Regions from separate parts of the Arthrobacter sp. PAMC25564 genome, predicted to be linked through region 2. Evidence: riboswitches for the same ligand, from Rfam matches in the RefSeq annotation. Region 2 holds a riboswitch; the other holds the start of a gene.
The links. A riboswitch is a leader RNA that binds a small molecule or an ion and turns the genes downstream of it on or off. The one in region 2 is predicted to bind S-adenosylmethionine.

Region 1 (4,019 bases), 1.5 Mb from region 2:
ACCCCGAACCGGCCAGCCCCGGCGGGCACCGGGGCTGGGCGGACCGGGTGGCTGAAGAACTGAGCCGCGGCCACACTGACTTCGCCTACGCCAATCTGGCCGTCCGCGGCCGGCTCCTGCAGCAGATCGTGGACCAGCAGCTGGCCCATTGCCTGTCCCTCAAACCCGATCTGATCACGCTCTCGGCCGGCGGCAACGACCTGATCCGTCCCGGCGGCGATCCGGATGCGCTGGCGGAAAAGCTCGACTCGGTGGTACAGATCCTGGCCCTGGGCGGCGCGACCGTGGTCCTCTTCAACGGTCCCGACACCGGCTCCACGGTGCTTGGCCGGATCCGCAGCAAGGTTGCCATCTACAACGAAAACCTCCGGACCATCGCGGCCCGGCACGATGCCGTCATCGCGGACATGTGGTCCCTGCGGCAGCTGAATGATCCCCGGATGTGGGACGCGGACCGCCTGCACTTTTCTCCGCTGGGCCACCACACGATCGCGGCCATGGTGCTGGATTCGCTGAACGTCCAGCACACCCTGGAGCCCCTCTCGCCCAAGCCCCTGCCGCAGCGCAGCTGGCGGGAGGCACGGTCCGGAGACCTCGTATGGGCGAAGGATTACTTCGTCCCCTGGGTGGTCCGCCGGCTGCGGCACCGCTCCAGCGGGGACGGCATAACGGCAAAGCGCCCCCTGCCCGGACCGGTGTTCGGCCCCGGGGTCCCCCTGGGCTCCGGCGAGGGCCCCCCGGGGGCAGAAGAACCAGTGCGGTCCTGAACGGGTCCGGGCATAAGCTGGGGGAAACACTTGGGAGGCCCGGCACCGTGAACAGTCTGTTCTTTTGGATCATCGTTTTGACCTTCGTGGTCCCGACGGCGCTGCGCCTGTACCGGAAGTCAGTCCGCGGCCGGAACCGCGGCCAGGGCATGCCCGGCGGGTTTCCGAACCTGCCGGACGGCGGGTATCCGGGCCAGTACCCGGGCCAGCAGGGCAAGCAGCCCCGGGATGGCTACACCCAGCAGGACTACTTCGGCGGCGGCTTCCAGGCCGGCACCCCCGGACAGCCTTTGCCGCCGTACCCGGGCCAGGCGGGCTACCGGAACCCCGTCCCCTACGAGGACAGCCCCGAGTACCTGAACAACCCTCCCGGGTCCGGGCAACAGCCCTCCGGGCAGCAGGGCGCGTGGCAGCAGCCTGCCGGACAGCCGCCCGGAACCCCTGCAGTTCCCACGCCGCCGTCGGGCACGCAGGGGTTCCGGGCGCGCAAGCTCGCCGAACTTGACCAGCGGTACAGCGATGGCGAGCTCGCCATGGAGGATTACATGGCCCAGCGCGCGGAGATCATGAAGGGCTGACCGCCTGTTCGGCCGCCTGGCCGAAGAAGTTCTGCCGGAACTGCTCGCTGAGCTGGCCGATTTCGGTCAGGAAGCCGTCGTGGCCGATCGGGGCCTCGATCATGTGCAGTTCCGCTCCGCCCGGCAGCGCATCGGCGAGTTCACGGGACTGCGCCGGGAAATACAGCCGGTCCGAATCCACCGCCGCGACAATGAAGTCCGCCGTCGCGTGGGCCAGCGATTCCTGGAGGGGGCCGCGTCCGCGGCACACGTCATGGCTCATGAGGGCCTCGGTGATGGCGATGTAGCTGTTGGCGTCGAAGCGCCGGACCAGCTTGTTGCCCTGGTGGTCGAGGTAGCTTTCCACCTGGTAGCGTCCGCGCCCGGCCAGCGAACCGGCGTCCAGCGGCGCCTCTGCTTCCTGGGCGTTCCGGCCGAAGCGCCCGTCCAGTTCGGCCGCCGAGCGGTAGGTGATGTGCGCGATCCGGCGTGCCAGGGCCAGGCCTGCAACCGGCCCGGGGCCGCCGTAGTAGTCCCCGCCGTTGAAGTCCGGGTCCAGGCGGATAGCCAGGGTCTGGGCCTGGGCGAAGGCAATCTGTTCCGCGGTGCTGCTCGCGCCGACGGAAATCACGGCGCAGCGCCGGACCCGTTCCGGGTAGCTGACGGCCCACTCGAGGGCACGTGCCCCGCCGAGGGATCCGCCCAGTACGGCGAACCAGCTGCGGATGCCCAGGGCGTCCGCAAGCCTGGCCTCGGCCTCCGTGGTGTCCCGCAGGGTGACCAGCGGAAACCGTGAACCCCAGGGCTTTCCGTCGGGGGCCTGCGTCGAGGGACCGGTGGAGCCGTAGCAGCCGCCCACGATATTGATGGAGACGACGAAGTACTTGTCGGTGTCCACGGGGGCGCCGGGGCCCGCGAGCTGCTCCCACCAGCCCGGTTCCTCGCTGGCGCCCCGGGTCACGTGGGTGTCGCCGGTCAGCGCATGTTCGATCAGCACCGCATTCGAGCCGTCCGCGTTCAGCCTCCCCCAGGTCTCGTAGGCGAGGACGACATCGGGGAGCCGGGCACCGGACTCAAGCTCGAGGTCGCCGATCCGCAGGTACTGGACGGTTCCGTCCGGCACGGCTTGTTCGACTTCTTCTTCGACGGCACGCCGGGATGGATCGGTGCCGGGTACACCGCTGTGGGTGAGGGAAAGTGTCATATGAGGACCTAACTTCGCGCTTGCCTGCCGTCAGCTGACCGGCAGGCCAGGTCTTCACCCGGGGCACCCCGCCGCAAAAGGAGGGTTGCCGGCCAGCAAGCCGGGGCTGTCGCTGGCGCTCATGACCTTCAATGAGTTTACGAAACGAGGCGACGGAATGGCGAAGATTGTGACGGCCATGTGACTCCCGGCGTCCCGGCGCCGTCGCCGGCGGATCAGGGACGCCGGGAGTCAGTGCACGTCAGACGCTCTTGGCCGCGCGGAATCCGGCGTCGAGGTCCGCGAGGATGTCATCGATGTGCTCCAGGCCCACCGAGAGCCGCACGAGTCCCGGATTGACGCCGGCGATGGCCTGCTGTTCCGGGGTCAGCTGGCTGTGCGTGGTCGACGCCGGGTGGATGACCAGGGAGCGCACGTCACCGATGTTCGCCACATGGGAATGCAGTTCAAGGGCATCAACGAACGCCTTGCCCGCCTCGGCTCCCCCGGCGATGTTGAACGCCACGACCGCACCGGTGCCCTTGGGACCGTACTTGCGGCCCCGCTCGTACCACGGGCTGGAGGGCAGCCCCGCGTAGGCGACGGATTCGACGTCGTCCCTCGCCTCGAGCCATTCGGCCACCTTGGTGGCGTTGGCGACGTGCCGTTCGACGCGCAGGCTCAGGGTCTCGATGCCCTGGGCGATGAGGAAGGCGTTGAACGGGGAGACGGCCGAGCCGAGGTCGCGCAGGAGCTGGACGCGGGCCTTGAGGATGTAGGAGAGGTTGGCGCCCAGGGCGCCGTCCGCGCCCAGGTCCCGGGCATAGACCAGGCCGTTGTAGCTGGGGTCCGGGGTGTTGAAGCCGGGGAACCGCTCGGGGTCCTTGCCGAAATCGAAGTTCCCGGAATCCACGATCACGCCCGCGATCGCGGCGCCATGGCCGCCGAGGTACTTGGTGGCGGAGTGCACCACGATGTCCGCGCCCCACTCGATCGGACGGATCAGGTACGGGGTGGACAGGGTGTTGTCGACGATCAGCGGCACGCCGCCCTCGTGCGCCACCTTGGAGACGCCCTCGATGTCGAGCACGTCCTGGCGCGGGTTGGAGACTACCTCGGCGAAGAACAGCTTGGTGTTGGGCCGGACGGCGTCGCGCCACTGCTCCAGGTTGTCCGGGTCCTCCACGAAGGTGACGGAGATGCCGAACTTCTTCAGCGTGTGGGCCAGCAGGTTGTAGGTTCCGCCGTAGAGGCTGGGGCTGGCCACCACGTGGTCACCGGCTTCGGCGACGTTGAGGATCGCGAAGGTCTCCGCGGCCTGGCCGGAGCTGAGCAGCAGGGCCGCGAGGCCGCCCTCAAGACTGGCCACGCGCTGCTCCACCGCGTCCTGGGTCGGGTTGCCGATCCGGGTGTAGATGGGGGCGAGCTCGGCGAGGGCGAAGCGGTTGGCGGCGCTTTCAGCGCTCGGGAACACGAACGACGTCGTCTGGTAGATAGGCAGGGCCCGCGCGC
Region 2 (4,019 bases):
TGCAGGGCAACAGGACAGTGGTGCTGCGCTAGGCTTTCAGGTCCGGGAGGCCTACGAATCCTCGGCCCTCTGACCGCTCCCGCCAGGAGCAACGCGGGGTCACCTACGGCCCATTCCGCGGTCCGGGATGGGCCGTAGGTGACCCCGCGTCGGGTGATTTAAGCGCGTCATCCCGCAAGAGCGTCCCCGTAGTCCCACAAGCCCGAACCGGTAAGGAACCCACCTTGAAAATGACCCGTCCTGCGCCTGCCGAAGACATCAACGAAGATGACCTCGAAGTCCGTGCACCCAAAAAAGGCGCTGCCGGCGTCAAAGCGGTGACGGTGGCGCTGGACCGGGGACTGGCCCAGGCCGGTGTCGCCCGGACGGTGCGCTCGATGCTCCGCGTCAATCAGCACAACGGTTTCGATTGCCCGGGATGTGCCTGGCCGGAGTCCATCACGGGCAAGCGGAGCCGTGCGGAGTTCTGCGAGAACGGCGCCAAGGCCATCGCGGAGGAGAACACCACCCGGACCGTGACTCCGGAGTTCTGGGCTGCCCATTCCATTGCGGAGCTGGAGACCAGGACCGACCACTGGCTGGGCAACCAGGGGCGCATCACCGAGCCTGTCGTGATCCGGCCCGGGGACACCCATTACTCCCCCATCAGCTGGGCAGATGCCTTCGACCTGGCCGCCGGGCACATCCGCGCGACCACCCCGGACCGCTGCGTCTTCTACACCTCGGGACGGACGGCGAACGAGACCGCCTTCATGTTCCAGCTGTTCGCCCGCAGCGTGGGCACCAACAACCTGCCTGACTGCTCGAACATGTGCCACGAATCCTCCGGCTCCGCCATGAACCCGACCATCGGCATCGGCAAGGGAACGGTCTCCCTGGAAGACATCCACGACGCCGAGCTGGTGTTCGTGGTAGGGCAGAACCCCGGCACTAACCACCCCCGGATGCTTTCGGCCCTGAAGGACTGCAAGAACAACGGCGGCAAGGTCGTGGGCGTCAATCCACTGCCCGAGGCCGGGCTCATGAACTTCAAGGACCCGCAGTCGCTCACCGGCGTGGTGGGGCACGGAACGACCATCGCCGACGAATACCTCCAGATCAAGGTCGGCGGCGACCTGGCCCTGTTCCAGGCCCTGGGCCATCTCCTGCTGGAGGCCGAGAAAGAGAATCCGGGCACCGTGGTGGACCACGCGTTCATCCAGGCACAGACCGAAGGATTCGAAGCCTATGTGACCGCGCGCAGCACCGTTGACTGGGCCGAGACGAAGAAGGCCACCGGCCTGGGCAGGGACGAAATCACCCGGATCGCCGGCATGATGGCGGCTTCCAAGGCCACCATCATCTGCTGGGCGCTGGGACTGACGCAGCAGCCGCACTCGGTGGACACGCTCCGGGAGATCATCAACCTGCTGCTGCTGCAGGGAAACTTCGGCAAACGCGGTGCCGGGGCCTGCCCCGTGCGCGGGCATTCGAACGTCCAGGGTGACCGCACCATGGGCATCTGGGAGAAACCCAAGGAAGCGCTCCTGGCCGCCCTGGACCAGGAGTTCGGGATCAGCACACCACGGGAGCACGGCTACGATTCAACGGAAGCCCTGCAGGCCTTCGAGCAGGACCAGGTGGACGTCTTCGTGGCCATGGGCGGCAATTTCGCGGCGGCGAACTCGGACACGGGACCGCTTGAAGCCGGAATGAAACGTGCCGGGCTGACGGTGCACATCTCCACCAAGCCCAACCGTTCGCATGCCGTCCACGGCCGGACGTCCCTCATCCTCCCCACGCTTGGCCGGACCGACACCGATGACAAGCACCCGGGAGGGCGGCAGTTCCTGTCCGTGGAGGATTCGATGTCCGTGGTCCACTCCACGCAGGGCCGCCTGCAGCCGGTCTCCGGGCACCTGCTCAGCGAACCGGTGATCATCGCCCGGCTGGCACAGGCCACCCTAGGGGATGACCACGCGGTTAACTGGCGGGCCATGGCCGAGGACTACGACGTCATCAGGGACCACATCTCACGCGTCATCCCCGGATTCGAGGACTTCAACGCCCGCATCAGGAACAAGAACGGCTTCGTGCTGCCCAACCCGCCCCGGGACACCCGGACGTTCGCCACCGCCACCGGCAAGGCCGGCTTCACCGTCAGCCCGCTGGAATACCTGGCACCCCCGGCCGGGCACCTCATCCTCCAGACCATCCGCAGCCACGACCAGTACAACACCACCATCTACGGGCTCGACGACCGTTACCGGGGCATCTCGGAAGGCCGCCGCGTCATCCTGGTCCATGAGGACGACCTTCAAGACCTGGGCTTCAAGGACCGGGACCTGGTCGATGTCATCTCCACCTTCCGCGGCGCCGACGGCCACTCCAGCGAACGACGCGCGGACAAGTTCCGCCTGGTGGCCTACCCAACCGCCAAGGGCTGCGCTGCCGCCTACTTCCCGGAGGCAAATGCGCTGGTCCACCGGGAACTCGTCGCACGCGAATCCAACACCCCCGGGTTCAAAGCCATGACCATCCGCTTCGTGCCGCACGCTGCTTGATTCCCCTTCCCTGCAACTTCTCTGCAACGCGGGGTCACCTACGGCCCGTCCCGAGGGGCGGGATGGGCCGTAGGTGACCCCGCGTTGCGTGGCGGCCCGTTACTCAACATGACGACGACGACGGTGTTGGCCGGCGTCGGAAGTGTTACGTTTTTGGGGAGTAATGAGACCCGGCGCCAAGCCCTGACTGGCCGGTCGGCAACCCTCCCTTTCGCGGCGGGGTGCCTCAGGTGAATACTCGGCATATCGATATTCGAGCTGCAAGCGTGAAAGAAGGAGATCCGTCGTGCCTGACGCGTCCACCCAAGCGGCACCGTCCGCCGCCCCTGCCCCTGAAGAAAAGCTGGCCTACCGCCTGTTCACCGGTCCCGATGACCGCGCCTTCTGCGAGCGGGTATCGGCAGCCCTCGCCGAGGGTTATGTGCTCCATGGAAGCCCCGCCGCCACGTTCAACGGCAGCAGCGTCATCGTCGCCCAGGCAGTCGTGCTGCCGGCAGCGATTGCCAGTGCGGACGCCGCCGTCGCCAGCGCGGTGGATGACCTGGAAAACGAAGAGTTCGATGGCGAGGGCCACGCATGAGCTACGCCGGAGACCTCACACCTCAGGATGCCTGGGCCAAGCTCGAGGCAGGGGCCATCCTCGTCGATGTCCGCACCGAGGGGGAATGGGCCCACATCGGTATTCCCGACACTAAGGCGACGGAGAACGATCCGCTGTTCATCCAGTGGAACCTCGCCGGCGGGATTCCCAATGCGCAGTTCGTTGAGCAACTGAAGCAGCAGGCTCCGGAGGACTCCAGTACCGAACTGGTGTTCCTCTGCCGGTCAGGCGCCCGCTCCATCGCCGCCGCAATCGCCGCCACCGCGGCCGGCTTCACCGCCTACAACGTCCTTGAGGGCTTCGAAGGCGAGACGGACCAGCACGGCGAGCGGACCGTCAACGGCTGGAAGAACCGCGGGCTGCCCACCAACCTCGGAAAGCACTAAATGACCTTCAACCCCGACGCCGCCGGCTGGAGCCCCGAGACCCAGGCCGTCCGGGGCGGACTCGACCGCACCGGCTTCCAGGAAACCACCGAGCCGATCTTCCTCAACTCCGGTTTCGTCTACGAATCCGCCGCAGCCGCCGAGCGTGCCTTCACCGGCGAGGACGAGCGCTTCGTCTACTCCCGCTATGGCAACCCCTCGGTCGCCACCTTCCAGGAGCGCCTCCGGCTGCTCGAAGGCACCGAGGCCTGCTTTGCGACGGCGTCCGGGATGTCCGCCGTCTTCACCGCCCTCGGCGCGCTGCTGGGGGCCGGCGACCGCGTGGTCGCCGCCCGCTCGCTGTTCGGCTCCTGCTTCGTGATACTCAACGAGATCCTGCCGCGCTGGGGCGTGGAGACGGTCTTCGTGGACGGCCCGGACCTGGAGCAGTGGCGCTCGGCGTTGTCCGAGCCGGCGACGGCGGTCTTCTTCGAGTCGCCCTCGAACCCG

Region 1: another riboswitch for S-adenosylmethionine. It lies ahead of E5206_RS16780 (homoserine O-acetyltransferase); the one in region 2 lies ahead of E5206_RS04425 (DUF1737 domain-containing protein).

Annotation. Positions count from the first base shown of each region.
Region 1 covers NZ_CP039290.1:3,601,336-3,605,354, forward strand. The annotation lists gene E5206_RS16770 (SGNH/GDSL hydrolase family protein) at 1-767, shown strand, start outside; gene E5206_RS16775 (hypothetical protein) at 815-1,345, shown strand; gene E5206_RS16780 (homoserine O-acetyltransferase) at 1,332-2,528, opposite strand; SAM riboswitch class IV at 2,540-2,655, opposite strand; gene E5206_RS16785 (bifunctional o-acetylhomoserine/o-acetylserine sulfhydrylase) at 2,770-4,019, opposite strand, start outside.
Region 2 covers NZ_CP039290.1:979,822-983,840, reverse strand. The annotation lists gene purU (formyltetrahydrofolate deformylase) at 1-32, shown strand, start outside; gene E5206_RS04430 (FdhF/YdeP family oxidoreductase) at 231-2,543, shown strand; SAM riboswitch class IV at 2,703-2,816, shown strand; gene E5206_RS04425 (DUF1737 domain-containing protein) at 2,830-3,123, shown strand; gene E5206_RS04420 (rhodanese-like domain-containing protein) at 3,120-3,530, shown strand; gene E5206_RS04415 (O-succinylhomoserine sulfhydrylase) at 3,531-4,019, shown strand, end outside.